Regions from separate parts of the Peptoniphilus indolicus genome, predicted to be linked through region 2. Evidence: predicted binding sites of a transcription regulator. Region 2 holds the regulator's gene; the other holds the start of a gene.
The links. The regulator HrcA, encoded in region 2, represses chaperone genes, less so after heat shock. The targets are predictions, from matches to a motif close to ATTAGCACTCNATANTATNGAGTGCTAAT.

Region 1: a site for HrcA is predicted at 5,276-5,304, ahead of DYE58_RS05350 (co-chaperone GroES). Genes of this name have one in related genera too.

What each region holds. Positions count from the first base shown of each region.
Region 1 covers NZ_UGTH01000001.1:1,119,146-1,128,038, reverse strand. The annotation lists gene DYE58_RS05380 (ABC-F family ATP-binding cassette domain-containing protein) at 72-1,961, opposite strand; gene DYE58_RS05375 (redox-sensing transcriptional repressor Rex) at 2,035-2,679, shown strand; gene DYE58_RS05370 (DNA-3-methyladenine glycosylase family protein) at 2,727-3,590, shown strand; gene DYE58_RS05365 (DUF554 family protein) at 3,587-3,733, shown strand; gene DYE58_RS05355 (hypothetical protein) at 4,258-4,980, opposite strand; gene DYE58_RS05350 (co-chaperone GroES) at 5,320-5,601, shown strand; gene groL (chaperonin GroEL) at 5,621-7,240, shown strand; gene DYE58_RS05340 (LysR family transcriptional regulator) at 7,492-8,415, opposite strand; gene DYE58_RS05335 (YfcC family protein) at 8,526-8,893, shown strand, end outside.
Region 2 covers NZ_UGTH01000001.1:1,835,871-1,844,763, forward strand. The annotation lists gene hemW (radical SAM family heme chaperone HemW) at 1-438, opposite strand, end outside; gene lepA (translation elongation factor 4) at 438-2,246, opposite strand; gene lepB (signal peptidase I) at 2,249-2,788, opposite strand; gene hrcA (heat-inducible transcriptional repressor HrcA) at 3,041-4,060, shown strand; gene grpE (nucleotide exchange factor GrpE) at 4,062-4,607, shown strand; gene dnaK (molecular chaperone DnaK) at 4,623-6,440, shown strand; gene dnaJ (molecular chaperone DnaJ) at 6,530-7,645, shown strand; gene prmA (50S ribosomal protein L11 methyltransferase) at 7,688-8,608, shown strand; gene DYE58_RS08860 (RsmE family RNA methyltransferase) at 8,584-8,893, shown strand, end outside.

The sequences.
Region 1 (8,893 bases), 720 kb from region 2:
TTAATTGAGAATCTCTAAATTAAGCCATATAAATTTGTGGATAAGTTTTGGTGTTTTTTAATTTCTCCACACTATAGTTCTTCAAGTTCTATCCAAGCTTCATAAACTGTAGATAATTCATCTGATAAGTTTTGTCTTTTATTACTAAGGTCTTTAACTTTTTCTATATCTGAATAAATATCGGGATTGGAGAGTTCTGTATCTATTTCTAGAATTGCTTGTTCTAAATTTGATATTTGTAGTTCCAAGTTTTTCTTTTGTGTCTTTAATTTTTTTTGCTCATCTCTAAGTTGTTTTTCTTGTTTCTTTTGATTTTGTATCATTGTTTTAGATAGGACAACTTCATCATCTTCATCATCGCCTTTTGTCTTTTGAAGATAGTAGTCATAATTTCCCAGAAATTCATACATACCATCGGAGTTCATTTTCAAAATTTTATCGCAAGTGGAATTTAAAAAATATCTATCGTGAGAGATTGATATAACTGTTCCATCAAACGAGCGTATTGCTTCTTCAAATACTTCTTTGGAATCTATATCTAAATGGTTTGTAGGTTCGTCCAAGAATAGAGTGTTGGCACCCTTTAACATCAATTTTAAAATGGATACACGTCCTTTTTCTCCACCGGATAAATCACCGATTATTTTAAAAACATCGTCTCCGATGAATAGAAATTTTGCAAGATATGAACGAATTTCATAGTGAGTTAATTTTGGATATTCATCCCATATCTCATCGATGACTGTATTGTCAGGATTTAGATGTTCCATTTCTTGGTCAAAATAAGCTATTTTTAATTTTGAACCGTATTGGATTGAGCCTGAAGTTTTTTCAAGTTCTTCAGTCAATATTTTAAACAGAGTAGATTTTCCAACTCCATTGTCGCCGATTATTCCGCATTTTTCATTTTTATAGATATTAAAAGTAATATTCTCAAAAATTTTCTTATTAGAAAATGATTTGGAAAGTTCCTTTACTTGTAGTACGTCCTTACCGGATTCGTAGAGAGGAGTAAAAGACAACTTAGTTTTTTTACTCTCATTAGGGGGCGGAAGTCTCTTCATTTTTTCTAAGAGTTTTTGTCGAGATTTTCCCTGTCTTATAAATCTATCACGCCCTAAACTCATATATCTTTCGATAATTTGCTCTTGTCTTTTTATTTCTTTTTGTTGGTTTTCATATTGTTTTGTAAGTTGTTCTATTTGTTTTTTACGTTCTTTAACATAGACATCATAGTTTCCCACGAATGTTGTCAAGCTATGGTTTTCCAACAAGACTATCTTATTTACGACATTGTTTAAAAAATATCTGTCGTGAGATATTATTATACAAGCGCCAAGATAGTCTTTTAAATATTTTTCAAGCCAAGAAATGGCATCCACATCTAAATGGTTAGTAGGTTCGTCAAGAAGCATTAAATCAGGTTTAGACAATAATAGTTTTGCAAGACCCACTCGGGATTTTTGACCACCTGATAGTGTGTTTACATTACGATTAAAATCTTCCTCTGAAAATCCAAGACCTATTAAAGTGCCACGGATCATAGAGGGATATGAGAATCCTCCAAGTTCTATAAATTTCTCTTGTAAGTGTCCGTAACGCTCTATGTCATTTTCTAAGTTAGGATTGTTTGGCTCTGATAGCTTAGCCTCTAATGATTTTAGCTCTAAGTCCATCTTTATTAAGTTTTTGAATTCTTGTTCACAAGCACCATATATAGAAAGTCCATCTTCAAAATCATGTTCTTGTTTTAGATATCCTATTTTTATATCTTTGGGAATTATGATGTCTCCGGCATCTTTAGAAATATCATTTGATATAATTTTTAGAAGAGTGGTTTTTCCACTCCCGTTGTTTCCGATTAAGCCGACTTTGTCTCTATCTTCTACAATCATATTTACAGACTCTAAAATAGGGTCAACTACATATGACTTTGATAAGTTTTTTATATTTAAAATCATTTATTTAACCTCATTTTTCATTCTATCAAATTTTACTTTTAATTTAAAGATTGATATAATTGACATATACATAATGGGAGGGTTAAAAGTGGCAGCTAAGAACAAAGTATCAGAAACTGTCATAAGAAGATTGCCGATATATCACAGAATGATTTCGGATGTAGTTAGCAAGGGGATAGAGAGAATATCATCTCAGGAACTTAGTAGACTCACAGGATTTACGGCAAGCCAAATAAGACAGGATTTAAATAATTTTGGTGGTTTCGGTCAGCAGGGCTATGGATACAACACTGAGGCGCTTAAACAAGAAATTTCAGAAATTCTTGGGATGAATCATGCATATAATACGGTTGTTGTAGGCGCAGGAAGACTTGGAATGGCAATAGCAGACTACGAAGGTATAAAAAATAGTGGCTTTAAGATTATTGCACTATTTGATAACGATAAAGAAAAAATAGGAAAAGATGTAAGTGGAGTTTCAATTTTAGATATAAAAAACTTAGAAGAGTTTATAAAAACTAATAAAGTTGAAGTTGCTGTTATAACAGTACCTAAAAATGCTGCTGTGGATGTAATTTATAAATTGGCATCACTTGGAATAAAGGGAATTTGGAATTTTGCTCCCGTTGATGTGGCAGTTGAAGGTCCGGTTATAGAAAATATAAGGATAAATGATTCACTTTTTAAATTATCTTATTATTTAAAGAACAATTATTAAACCGGTAGAACCGGTTTTTTTAATATATTTTAATATGAGGAGAAAAAATGAAAATAGAGAGCTTGGAAGGAAAAGTATTACTTAGGGGCGTTACAAATTTTATGCCTAAGCAAATTTTTGAGTGTGGTCAAGCATTTAGATGGGAAGCTGAAGAAGATGGCTCATATACTACAGTGGCATTTGGCAGAGTGCTGAATGTCAAGGTAGTGGATGGAGTTGTGGAACTAAATACTACAATAGAAGAATTTGAAAAAATTTGGAGAGATTATTTTGATTTAGACAGAGACTATCTATCTATGATAGAGGAGTTATCTTTTGAGGAGACTTTAAAAGATGCCGTGGAATATGGAAGAGGAATAAGAATTTTAAATCAAGACCCATTTGAAACTATAATATCATTTATAATTTCTCAAAATTCCAACATAACACGCATAAAAAAAGCGGTGAATTTTATTGCAGATAAATATGGAGAAAAAATAGATGAAACACACTCAAGATTTCCCACACCGGAGGAGCTTGCAAAGGCAAGTGTAGAAGACTTAAGAGAAAAGGCAAGAGTTGGTTATAGAGATAGATATATTGTCGAGTCGGCACAGATGATTAGCAATGGCATGTTAGATATGGAGCTGTTGAGAACGGCAGATATAGAAACAGCCAGAAAAGAACTTATGAAATTACCGGGAGTTGGCCCTAAGGTTTGCGATTGCATTTTATTGTTTGCATTTAAAAGAAGCGAGTCTTTTCCTGTAGATGTTTGGATAAAAAGAGTTATGGAAGAACTATATCTTGGGAAAGCCACCCCAAAGAATAAAATAGCAGATGAAGGCAGAAGAATATTTGGAGAAAATGCGGGATTTGCTCAACAATATCTTTTTTACTATGGAAGAGAAAATAAGGTTGGTAAAGTATGATAGGAGTTGCATTCTCATCAGTTGTCATATTTTTATATCAAAGGCTTATTGTATTGCTTGCTACAGTATTAAAAGACCTATTTACACCAATTATGATTGCAAATTTATCAGGAGTCGGCGGGTATTATAGCAATAGGACTTAATATAATGAATATAAAAAATACAGACAGGCAATATGATACCTGCTTTAATTATTCCAATATTATATGAAGTAGTGAAAAATTTGTTTTAAATAATAATAATTAAATTAGTAACCCAGAACAAGATGTCTGGGTATTATAGTTAAATTTTAGAAGCATATTTTACTCTTTACACTCGGATAGCATTTTAACAATGCATCCCAGGTCATATAACAAACCAAGTATAAAAAGAATAACAAGAAATGTCTTTAAATTTCCATGGCAGTAGTTTCTATCAAAAGTACCAATGTAAATAAATGGATATCGTATCAATAAAAAGAATTGGCTAAATTTTGGTGTATTTATGTCTTTTAAACTGCTACCATATTTTTTTAAGCCAAAAACTAAGATTATCGCTCCAAAAACTGCAACAATATTTTTAAATAAGTCATTTTCAAGTAAAAAACTTAGCAGAATAATATTGTTCAGGCAATAAATAGTAACCATATAATAAGTAGTAACCATATAAAAATATCCTTTTTTTACTTTCAATGTTCAAAACCAGAATAGTCGTTAACCCAACTTATTGTGCCGGTTGTAGTATAAGGACCAGTGTAATCAAAGTATCTGTATAGCTTAGCATAACGCTGTTTTTCATATTTTGAATTATTTCTATCACTGCGTACTCTTGTGTATACTCTATAATAGATTACAGGAATACCGTCATTAATTAATTCTGAAATAAAGGAAAATACTGAGTTTGTAATTAGTGCTGCAACACCACTAGCAGAGCCAATTATAGGACCAACTATCACAGAAACAACAATGCCTACAGCAATTCCAACTGTTACATTAGTAGCTAAATTAGATCTTGTTTCAGATATATACCAATCAGTCCAATTTCCATAAGACATTAATCCTATAGAGTTTAAACTATTTTTATTTAATGAAAAATTTTGTAGAGAATCTGTTGGAATTTGTCCAGAAGTCCATAATATTTCTCCAAGTTCATTTTTTACGATTATTTCTTTGTAATCAGAAAAGATGTTTACTTCTACAAATTCCGTTGTATTTTTTATTTTATCTACAACAGAGGTTTTTATATAAGAATCAGATACAATAATATCTTCTACAACAAAATCTTTAGGTGTATATAAGATGTCATTTTCATGCTCATTACCTATTGCATGAATAAGTGATGGGAAATTAAATTGAAAAAAGATAACGAGTAGCAAAACGATTGAGGTTATTGATTTATATTTTTTTATCATAATGTACCTCCTAAATATGAATGACTATAAAAAACGAACTATCAAGCTGAAAATAACATATCTTAAATAGCATTAAAATTAGTACATTGGACTCACCCCTTTAAAATATCACCAACAAGTGTATTAATTAAATTAATTATAAAAAGAAAAAAGAAAAAGTCAAACATTTTCTAATAAGGTTATGTGATAAAAGAAAAATAATATATGATATAGAGAAAAATTATTATAAAATCAAAGGTAAAAAAAGGTAAAATTTGGACTTGAAAAACAAAATTTGTTGTATTATTATATGAATATAAGCACTCGATCTGGAAGAGTGCTAATATTAAGGAGGTAATTATGACTTTAAAACCATTAGATGACAAAATAGTAATCAAAAAAGTAGAAAAAGAAGAGACAACAGCATCGGGAATAGTATTACCAAATTCAGCAAAGGAAGAATCGAATTTAGCTGAAGTTGTGGCAATAGGAAAAAAAGTTACAAGTGATGAAGAGACAAAAGATGAATTAAAAGTTGGAGATAAAGTTATATTCTCTAAGTATGCAGGTACAGAAGTAGAGCTGGAAAAGGTTAAATACACAATACTAAAATACACAGATATTTTAGCGGTAATTGAATAAAGCATAATAAGGAGGAAATATGGCAAAGGAAATTAAATTTTCAGAAGATGCTAGAAAAGGACTTATTGACGGTATCAATAAGCTTTCAAATACAGTAAAAGTTACACTTGGACCAAAGGGAAGAAATGTAATACTTGACAAAGAATATGGTGCACCGCTTATCACAAATGACGGGGTTACAATTGCCAGAGAAATTGAATTTGAAGATAAATTTGAAAATATGGGGGCACAACTTTTAAAGGAAGTTGCTACAAAGACAAATGATGTAGCCGGAGACGGAACTACAACAGCGACACTTTTAGCTCAAGCAATCACAATAGAAGGTATGAGAAACTTAGCTGCCGGAGCAAATCCTATGGTTCTACAAAAGGGAATTAAAAAAGCAGTTGAAACAACAGTAGAAGAAATCAAAAAGTTCTCAAGATCAGTAGAGACAAAAGAAGCTATAGCACAAGTTGCAGCAAATTCATCAGCAGATGAAGAAGTTGGAAGACTAATTGCTGAAGCAATGGAAAAAGTTGGTAAAGATGGTGTAATCACTATTGAAGAATCTAAGTCAATGGGAACAAGCCTTGAAGTTGTAGAAGGTATGCAATTTGACAGAGGATATGTATCTCCATACATGGTAACAGACAATGAAAAAATGGTTGCTGAAATGGAAAATCCATACATTCTTATTACAGATAAAAAGATAACAAACATTCAAGATTTACTTCCACTTCTTGAACAAGTTCTTCAACAATCAAAACCATTACTTGTAATAGCTGAAGATATAGAAGGTGAAGCCTTAGCTACTTTAGTATTAAATAAGTTAAGAGGAACTCTTAACATAGTGGGAGTAAAAGCTCCCGGATATGGAGATAGAAGAAAGGAAATGCTACAAGATATTGCCATTTTAACAGGTGGTAAAGTAGTATCTTCAGATCTTGGAGAAGATTTAAAAGATGCGACAATAGAAGTTTTAGGGCAAGCTCAAAAAGTTAGAGTTGAAAAAGATTTGACAGTAATTGTTGACGGGGCAGGAAATAAAGAAGACCTTGCTGCAAGAGTACAACAAATAAAAGCTCAAGCAGAAGATACAACTTCAGAATTTGATAAAGAAAAATTACAAGAAAGACTTGCCAAACTTTCAGGTGGAGTTGCAGTAGTACAAGTAGGTGCGGCAACAGAAGTTGAACTTAAAGAGAGAAAACTTAGAATAGAAGATGCCCTTTCAGCTACAAGAGCAGCAGTAGAAGAAGGAATAGTAGCCGGAGGTGGAACAGTTCTTGTGGACTGTATCGGAGTTATAGAAAAACTTTACGAAGAATCTGAAGGTGATGAAAAGACAGGCGTTGGAATAATTCTAAAAGCTTTAGAAGCACCGGTTAGACAAATTGCAGAAAATGCAGGACTTGAAGGTTCAGTTATAGCTGATAAAGTAAAAGCTGAAAAACCGGGCATAGGATATAATGCCTACACAGGAGAATATATGGATATGGTAGCTGCAGGGATAGTTGATCCAACTAAAGTAACAAGATCAGCACTGCAAAATGCAGCGTCAGTTGCATCAATGATTCTTACAACAGAAGCTGCAGTTGCTTCAATACCAAAAGAAGAACCGCAAATGCCAATGAACCCGGGAATGGGTATGATGTAAGAATAAATATAATAGAAAGTCCGATTCGAAAGAATCGGATTTTTTGTTTTAACAGTATACCGTAGAGGAAATACGAGAGAAACGAGACCCACCAGCGTAACAAAGATATTAAAATAAAATGTGGTAAGGAAGAATGTAGGGGCGGCACGAGAGAAGCGAGGCCCGCCCGTCTAACGAAAATGTAAAAACAAAGCAGCTATAAAAATGTAGGGTTGGCACGATAGTAGTAAAGTCTGCTAACAAATAAAATGCTATTTATAACAACCTAACAACTCTTTAGTTATTTTTATAAAATCAGAATGAGCCTTGTCCAGATGTACATTTTTCAAAGAAGAAACCACAAATTTATTACAACGTTTCACATTTCCAATAGATAGAAACACCGGAGTTTTCTCAAAACTTTTAAAAAACTTTTCACCTATATCATATGTAAAAGCAATACCTTCACCTATGGAGGCAAGTCTAAGACGAGTTTCCATATTCTTTATTACAACAGTTTTAGGCTCTATATTGCATTCTGAAAAATATAATTTTGAAAGCTTACCGAGCTTAGCAGTATTCGGATTGCTTATAAAAAAAGTTTCGTCTTTTAAAAGTTTCAAGTCAATCCACGGAAATTTAAAACCATCTTTCTTCTCTGCAAACTCAATATATTTAAAATCCTTGCAAACACAGATTACAACTTCTTCCTCATCTAAAATTTCATAATGCAAATGTTTATTTTGCTCATCAGCTATGTAAATTCCAATTTTAGATTTATTTTCCAAAATAGACGACTCTATTTTGTCTATACTCTCCTCTAAAATATCTATATTAAAATTAGGATAGACTTTTCTAAATTCAGGAAGAATTAAAGGCAAGATATATAAATCTCGAGTAGGTGTAATTGCAAGAGATAGAGTCCCTTTTCGTAAATTAGATATATCATTTATGCTATTTTTTAGCTCAGATTCAAGTTGCAGAATCTTTTGACCATATTCAATATAAGCTTTACCATAAGGGGTTGGAACAAATTTTCCATTAATTTTCTCAAAAAATTTTACACCCAGTTTATTTTCCATAGAACTTATAAATTTTGAAAGCGTTGGTTGTGAAACATATAACAACTCAGCTGCTTTAGAGAAGTTACCTGTATTTGCAATTGTAATTATATAATTATAATATCTCGTATCCATTAATATCACCAAAATAATTATAACATAGAGTAATAAAAACTATGAAAAATATGAATTTCACTAATAATGAAAACGATGTTATACTTTAATTAAATAAAGGGGGAGTATATATGGAAGCTAAAAAGAAAAAAATGCCACATACATTGGTAATATTGATGGGAATAATAATTTTCGCAGTTATACTTACATGGGTTATACCATCAGCAGAGTACACAAGGGTAGAAAATGCACAGGGAGTAAAAGTAATAGACCCAAACACTTTCAATTACATAGAAAAGACACCGGTAAATCCACTTAAGGTATTCAACCTGGCAATTGAAGGTTTTGAAAAGAGTGCAGTGCTTATCACAGTAATCCTTTTTTCAGGAGCAGCTTTTAACATAATAACTAAGAGTGGTGCATTGCAGTCTTTAATTGGGATGGTATCGAGAAAGACAAAGAGCAAAGAGTACTTATTTATACCAATACTGACGTTGAT
Region 2 (8,893 bases):
TTTTTCGTTGAAGCTTTGAGCTCCCATAGAAATTCTATTTATTCCACTTTCAATATAAATCTTTATTGCTTCATCAGTGAGCGAGTTTGGGTTACTCTCAGTAGTAATTTCACAATCGTCTGATAGTTTACATATAGATTGTAGATACTCCATAAATTTCTTTATAAGTTTTGGATTTATTGCGCTTGGAGTTCCGCCACCGATAAAAATTGATTTAATTTCTTTAGAAGATAGATATTCTTTGTAATTTGATAGTTCATAGATTAATGAGTCAATGTATTTTTCGTGAGCCTCTGTAGAAGAAACTTGTGAGTAAAAATCGCAGTAAAGACATTTTTGTTCACAAAAAGGAATGTGTATATAAATTGAAATATCATCTGAACTATGGATGTTTAAAAAGTCCCAAAATTTTTGGGACTTAAAATCTAAAGTATTCATTATTTTTCCTCGTCATATTTTAGAACGGCTAAGAATGCTTCTTGAGGAACTTCAACATCGCCAACCATTCTCATACGTTTTTTACCTTCTTTTTGCTTTTCAAGAAGTTTTCTCTTTCTTGAGATGTCTCCACCATAGCATTTAGAAAGTACGTCTTTACGAAGAGCTCTTATTGTTTCACGAGCAATTACCTTATTTCCTATAGCAGCTTGAATAGGCACAGCAAATTGATGTCTAGGGATTACTTCAGTAAGCTTTTCGCAAATTTTTCTTCCTTTATTGTAAGCTGTAGATTCGTGAACTATTATTGAGAAGGCATCTACAAGGTTAGAGTTAATTAAAATATCAAGTTTAACTAAGTTGCTTTCTTTATATCCTGTCAATTCATAATCGTATGAAGCATATCCTCTAGTCTTAGATTTAAGAGCATCAAAGAAATCATATATTACTTCGTTTAATGGTAAATCATATTTTATAAGAGCGCGAGTTTCTTCAAGATATGTCATATCTATAAATGTACCACGTCTATTTTGACATAAATCCATAACAGCACCAACATAGTCTGTAGGAGTCATAATTTCTGCTCTCACAATTGGTTCTTTAATAGAAGAAATTTCAGTAACAGGAGGAAGATTAGTTGGGTTTTGTATATCTAAATGCTCTCCACTAGTAGTTTCTACTTTATATATTACTGATGGGGAAGTGGTTACGATATTTAAATCAAATTCTCTTTCCAATCTCTCTTGAATTATTTCCATGTGTAGTAGGCCTAAGAAACCACATCTAAAACCAAAGCCAAGAGCAACTGAAGTCTCAGCTTCAAAATCAAGAGCTGCATCATTTACTTGAAGTTTTTCAAGAGCATCTCTTATTTCAGTATATTCTTCGCCTTCTCCTGGATAGATACCACAATATACCATAGGTACTACTTTTTTATAACCGGGGAAAGGAGTTTCGGTTGGTTTGTTTTTATGAGTGATAGTATCTCCAACTGTTGCTTCTTTAACGTTTTTTATGCTTGCTGTTATATAACCTACATCTCCAGCTTGAAGAGAGTTTAAGGCAATATGTGAAGAAGTTACCACACCAACTTCAACAACTTCGAATGTTTTGCCGGTAGCCATCATCTTGATTTCATCACCAGGTTTTACTGATCCGTCATGCACTCTTACATAACAAACAACGCCTTTGTATGAATCATAATAAGAGTCGAAGATTAAAGCTTTTAAAGGCTTGTCTTCAGAACCTTGTGGGGCAGGAATTTCTTCAATTATTTTTTTGAAAACTTGGTCTATTCCAATTCCTTTTTTAGCAGAAACAAGGGGAGCATCTTCAGTATCAATCCCTATGATATCTTCAATTTCTTTTTTTACCTCATCAATTCTTGCGCTTGGCAAATCTATTTTATTTATAACAGGTACAAGTTCTAAGTTTTGGTCCAATGCAAGATATACATTTGCCAAAGTTTGAGCTTCAACACCTTGACTTGCATCGACAACTACAATAGCTCCTTCGCAAGCAGCCAAAGACCTTGAAACTTCATAGTTGAAATCGACATGGCCGGGAGTATCTATTAAATTGAATATATACTCTTCGTTGTTTTCATCTTTATATATAAGTCTAACAGCCTTTAACTTAATAGTTATACCTCTTTCGCGTTCAAGGTCCATTGAGTCTAAAACTTGAGCCTCCATTTCTCTTGAAGTGAGCATTCCCGTCATCTCTATAAGTCTATCTGCCAAAGTTGATTTTCCATGGTCAATGTGTGCGATTATAGAAAAATTTCTAATATTTTTTTGTCTAGACAAATTTAACCTCCAATTGTGCCAAAATCACTAAATGGCCAAAATCTAAATTTAACAATGCCTCTTATATCATCTTTTTTAACTGGACCAAAAAATCTTGAATCCAAACTCTTACCTGGGTTTCTGTTATCCCCCATTACAAAAAATTCTCCATCTCCAAGAGTCCATGAAGATTGGTCATATATTTCTGTATAAACACTTGAGTCAATATAAGTTTCTTCAAGTTTATTTCCATTTACATAAACAACACCATCTTTAATTTCGACAGTATCTCCTGGTTTGCCGATTAGTCTTTTAATATATTCTTTTCCTTTTTCATCAGGAGCATTTATTATTACTATATCGAACCTTTCAGGGTCTTTGAAATGTAATGGAAGTATCATGGCGATTAGTCTATCATTTTCATGAAGAGTTGGTTGCATAGATTCACCAACAACCATATTGGAACTAAAAATAAAAGTTTTAATAAGTAAAGCAAGTATTATCGCAAATGCAAAAGTACTTATGTAACTTAGAAACACATTTTCTTTTTTTTCATTTTTCATTTTATTAACTCCTTTGTTTGCTATTTAAAGCATTTATAGCATTAAAATATTTTACCATATATTATTAAATTTTAAAATTAGAACCGTATTAAACAACGATTAGAACTACAATTTTATTACATAGAAAGTTTCTTAAAGAAAGAAAGTAAAAAACTTTTTTGAAATCTATTGACATTCTTTGACTAAAGGTTTAATATTTAACCATAAGCTTTAGCACTCGAAGAAAAAGAGTGCTAACAAAAGGGTGATGATATGGAATCGAGAAAGGTAGAAATTTTAAACGCGATTGTAAATTCCTATATAAATTCTCCGAGTCCGGTTGGTTCTAGGACTATATCAAAAGATTTTAATTTAGGTGTAAGTTCTGCGACTATAAGAAATGAAATGGCGGATTTAGAAGATTTAGGATATTTAAATAAACCACACACCTCAGCTGGAAGAATTCCATCTGTTAAAGCTTATAGATTTTTTGTGAATGAGCTAAGAAAAAACTTAGATGATGATTTTGAAGTGAGAGATAACTTATTAGATTTGATGCTTGACCAGGCAGAGAGTTTAAATGATGTGTTTAAAAATGCAGCTAAAATTTTATCTGAGAAATCAAATTATATTTCTTATGTTATAGCTTTAAAAAAAGCTGATTCAAGGATAAGACTTGTACAGTTAGTATTAATAGATTCGTTCACAATATTACTTTTAGTAGTAGGAGATAAGGGGGTTGTTGAAAAACATTTCTTTAAGTCTGATATTAAAATAGGTGAAAAAGAATTAGCTGATATAAATTCTTTGCTCAATGAGAATTTAGTAGGTATAAATTTATTGGAAGTTGATAGCTTAGATATAACAGTTACGGGGTCTTTGACAAAATGGACAGCTTTTATAACTCATGTCATAAGAACTATAGCTGAATTCAATGAGGATTCTAATAAGATAGATTTCTTTTATGATGGCATAAAGAATGTGTTCAATTTCCAAGATGAAATAAATAAGAGTCAAGTTATAGATATAATGAATTTGATGGAGAGCAGTCATTTAGTTAATACATTGAATGATTTTGAAGAAGATTTAACGGTTGTAATAGGGAATGAAAATGAAATAGACATAATAAAAGAAAATTCAATAATTGTGTCATCATTTTATGATAGAAAAAGAGAAATAACAGGTAAAGTTGGTATCTTGGGACCTATCAGAATGGACTATAGAACTCAAATTCAAAATGTTAAATTGGTAAGCGATAACTTGAAATTAGCTATAGATAAGATGTTGAGGTGAGATGGTGAACGATAAAGATTTAGAAAATACAGAAGAAAATTTAGAAATTGAAGTAAACGAAGAAGTAGTTACAGAAGAATCTATAGTTGAAGAAGAGATTTCTGAAGAAAATATTGAAGAACAACAATCAGAAAGAGAAACTCAATTAAAAGATCAACTTATAAGATTGCAGGCAGATTTTACAAATTACAGGAGAAGGTCTGAAAATGAAAAGAAAGATTATCTTTCTCTAGGTGCTCAAAAAGTTATTTTGGATTTACTTAGTGTTATAGATAATTTTGAAAGAGCTTTATCTCAAGTTTCAGAAAAAGATAGTTTTTCTGAAGGAATTGAGCTGATACATGGACAATTGATTGAGTTAATAAAGAAATATGATGTAGAAGAAATAAGTGAAACAAATGTAAAATTCGACCCTAATATGCACCATGGGGTGCTTGTCGAAGAAAGAGAAGGCGTTGAAGAAGGCCTTATAATAGAAGTTTTGCAAAAAGGATATAAGATGAATGATAAAGTGCTTAGACCAGCAATGGTTAAGGTTTCACAATAACTAGGAGGAAATTAAATGGGGAAAATTATAGGAATTGATTTAGGAACAACAAACTCAGCAGTAGCAGTTATGGAGGGTAGCGAATCAGTTATTATTCCAAACATTGAAGGGAACAGAACTACACCATCTGTTGTAGCTTTTACAAAAGATGGCGAAAGATTAGTTGGAGAAACAGCTAAACGTCAAGCAATTACAAACCCTGATAGAACAATTCAATCTATTAAGAGACATATGGGAACTGATTATAAAGTTTCAATAGATGGAAAAGATTATACACCTCAAGAAATTTCAGCTATGATTTTACAAAAATTAAAATCAGATGCAGAAAGTTATTTAGGAGAAAAAATCACTGAAGCTGTAATTACAGTTCCAGCATACTTCACAGACGCTCAAAGACAAGCTACAAAAGATGCAGGTAAAATAGCTGGTCTTGAAGTTAAGAGAATAGTTAATGAGCCTACAGCAGCAGCTTTAGCTTATGGTGAAGATAAAGATGAAGATTCACAAACAGTTATGGTATATGACCTTGGTGGTGGTACATTCGACGTATCTATCTTAGAATTATCTGATGGAGTATTCGAAGTACATGCTACAAGAGGTAATAACAAACTTGGTGGAGATGACTTCGACGCTAAGATTATAGATTTTATAGCAGCTTCATTCCAAAAAGAACATGGAGTAGATTTAAAATCTGATAAGATGAGTCTTCAAAGATTAAAAGAAGCAGCTGAAAAAGCTAAGAAAGAACTTTCGTCAACTATGTCAACAAACATCAACTTACCATTTATAACTGCAACAGCAGAAGGTCCTTTACATTTGAATATGGACTTGACAAGAGCAAGATTCGATGAATTGACTAAAGATTTAGTAAAAGCTACAGAACAACCAGTTTTAGATGCTATGAAAGATGCGGGAATGAGCCCATCCGATATAGACAAAATACTTTTAGTTGGTGGTTCTACAAGAATTCCAGCAGTGCAAAGTTTTATAAAAAATCTAGTTGGAAAAGACCCTCAAAGAGATATCAACCCAGATGAATGTGTTGCTTTAGGTGCAGCAATCCAAGGAGGAGTTCTTTCAGGAGATGTTAAAGACCTTCTATTATTAGACGTAACACCTCTATCTCTAGGGATTGAAACAATGGGTGGAGTTACAACTAGATTGATTGAAAGAAATACTACGATCCCTACAAAGAAGAGTCAAACATTCACTACAGCTTCTGACAACCAAACATCAGTAGATATTCACGTACTACAAGGTGAAAGACAAATGGCTGGAGACAATGTAACTCTTGGAAGATTCCAATTAGATGGTATTGCACCGGCAAGACGTGGTATACCTCAAATTGAAGTAACATTTGATATAGATGCAAACGGAATTGTAAATGTTTCAGCAAAAGATCTTGGAACAGGTAAAGAACAACATATTACAATTACATCATCTACAAACTTATCAGATGAAGAAATTGAAAAGAAAGTAAAAGAAGCTGAAATGTATGCTCAAGATGATGCTAAAAAGAAAGAATTAATAGAAGCTAAGAACACTGCAGATTCAATGATTTATCAATCTGAGTCAACTTTAGAAGAAGTTAAAGATAAGATAAAACCAGAAGATAAAGAAAATATAGAAAAAGCAATTGAAGAATTGAAAACAGTTAAAGATTCTGAAAATCTAGATGAGATAAAAGCTAAAACTGAAGCTCTTACAAAAGCTTTCTATGCAGTATCTGAAGAAATCTATAAAAATGCAAATTCTGAAGCAGGACAATCTGATGCACAAAAAGAAGATGTTGTAGATGCTGACTATGAAGTTGTGGATGAAGATGAAGAATAATTAATATCTTAAAGCTAAATCATACACGATTTAGCTTTATTTTTTTTGTTAAAAAGGTTAAAATATTATTTTAGAAATGTGGTGGAAATTTGAGAGACTTTTATGAAATTTTAGAAGTTGGGAGAAGAGCTTCTCAAGATGAAATTAAAAGAGCATATAAAAAACTTGCAAAAAAATATCATCCGGATTTAAATCCTGGAAATGAAGAAGCAGAAATTAAATTTAAAGAAATAAATTTGGCATATGAAGTTTTGTCAGATGAAAATAAAAGACAAAACTATGATATGTATGGAGAAGATGGAATAAATGGTGGAGGATTTGAATCTTCAGGATTTGGTGGTTTTTCAGATATATTCGGAGATATCTTCGATATGTTTGGAGGATCTGGTGGGTTTAGAACCTCTACACAATATAAAGGACCTATGAAAGGCGATGATATAAGATATGACATAACTCTAGACTTTAAAGAAGCTGTATTTGGAGTTGAAAAAGAAATAAGCTTAAGAGTTAGAGAAAAATGTCACGTTTGTGATGGAACGGGAGCTGAAAAAGGTTCTGAAAAGAAAACTTGTGACAAATGTCATGGAACCGGTCAAATAAGAGTTGAGAGCAATTCAGCTTTTGGAAGATTTGTTAGAGTTGTAGAATGTGATAAGTGTCATGGAACTGGAGAAGTAATAGAAAAGCCTTGTAAACACTGTCATGGAACTGGAAAAGAAGTAATAACTAAGAAAGTAAAAGTTAAAATTCCTGCAGGAGTTGACAACAATACTGTAGTTTCAATGAAAGGGCAAGGACATGTCGGAGAAAACGGCGGACCAAATGGGGATTTATTTGTATATATCACAGTTAGGGAAGACTCTGTTTTCAAAAGAAATGGATTTGATTTACATTTAAACATTCCAATAACATACATGGACGCAGTGTTAGGTGCTGAAATAAAGGTTCCTACATTAACTGAATTAGCAGATTATAAAATACCATCAGGGACTGCAGGAGGAACGACTTTTAAGTTAAAGGGCAGAGGAGTTCCTTATGTAAGACGTGAGGGTAGAGGGGATTTATATTTTACAGTAAATATAATTGTTCCTAAAAAAGTTACAGGAGAACAAAAAGAATTACTTGAACAATTGAGAGAGAAGAGTAAGGATACAGTTCAAGAAAACAAGTCATTGTTTGATAAACTTAAAGAGTTTTTTGAATAGGCAAGATCTTAGATTTTGTCTATTTTTTTACAGGAGGTAATTATGAAATATATAGAATTAATCCTAAAAGCAAAAGATGAAAATCGCGACAACATTTTAAACACATTATATGATAACGAAATTTATATTTTTGAAGAAGAAGGAAAAGAAATAATAGAAGAACTTGATAAAATTGAAAAAGACTGGGATTTTGTTGATGAGAGAATTCTAAATTTAGAGCCTGGAATGAGAACTTTTAAAGTTTATTTTCAAGAATCTGAATCAGAGGTTGTTGAAAAATTAAAAACTGACTTGGGAACTTTTGGAGAACTTGAAATAAATGAAATAGATGATGAAGATTGGGCTAATAATTGGAAAAAATATTATGAACCTGTAGAAGTTGGTGATAGTTTGGTAATAATACCATCTTGGCTTGAATACAACGGTTCTCACACTAATAAGATATATATAGAACCAGGAATGGCATTTGGAACTGGAACTCATGAAACAACATATATGTGTTTAGAGGCACTTGAAGATTATGTTATTGAAGATGATGTTGTGTTTGACATAGGATGCGGCTCTGGAATTTTAGGAGTTGCAGCTACAAATTTGGGAGCTAAAAAAATTGTTGCAGTTGATATCGATTCAAAATGTACACAAGTAAGTAAAGAAAATGCAATACTAAATAATGTAGAAGATAAAATAGAAATTCATACAGCAAATTTACTTGATGTAGTAAGTGGCAAGGCTGACATTATAGTTTCCAATATAATTGCAGAAATTATAGCTGAAATGGTACCTGATTTGAAAGCACATTTAGAAGATGATGGGCTGTTTATTTCCTCAGGCATAATTGTAGAGAAAATCTATATGGTTGAAAATGCATTGATTGAAAATGGATTTGAAATAATAGAAAAAAGAGAAAAGAACGGATGGGCTTTATTAGTAGGTAGGATATGTACAGATTCTTCGGAAAATTGATAGAAAGTGATAAGAAAATAATTTTAGATAAGCAAAATTCACATCATTTTATGAGAGTGCTTAGGATATCAGGAAATGAAGAAGTTGAAGCTGTAACTGAAAGTGGAATTTTTAAAGCGATTTTTGAGAACTTTGATTCAGAAAATGTAGTTTTACAAATTTTAAATAAAGTAGAAAGTGAGCATGAAAGTGAAGTACAGTTGACTTTGGTGCAAGCTATTTTAAAAAGTGACAAAATGGAAGCTGCAATAAAAGGTGCTGTTGAAGTTGGAGTAGCATTTATAA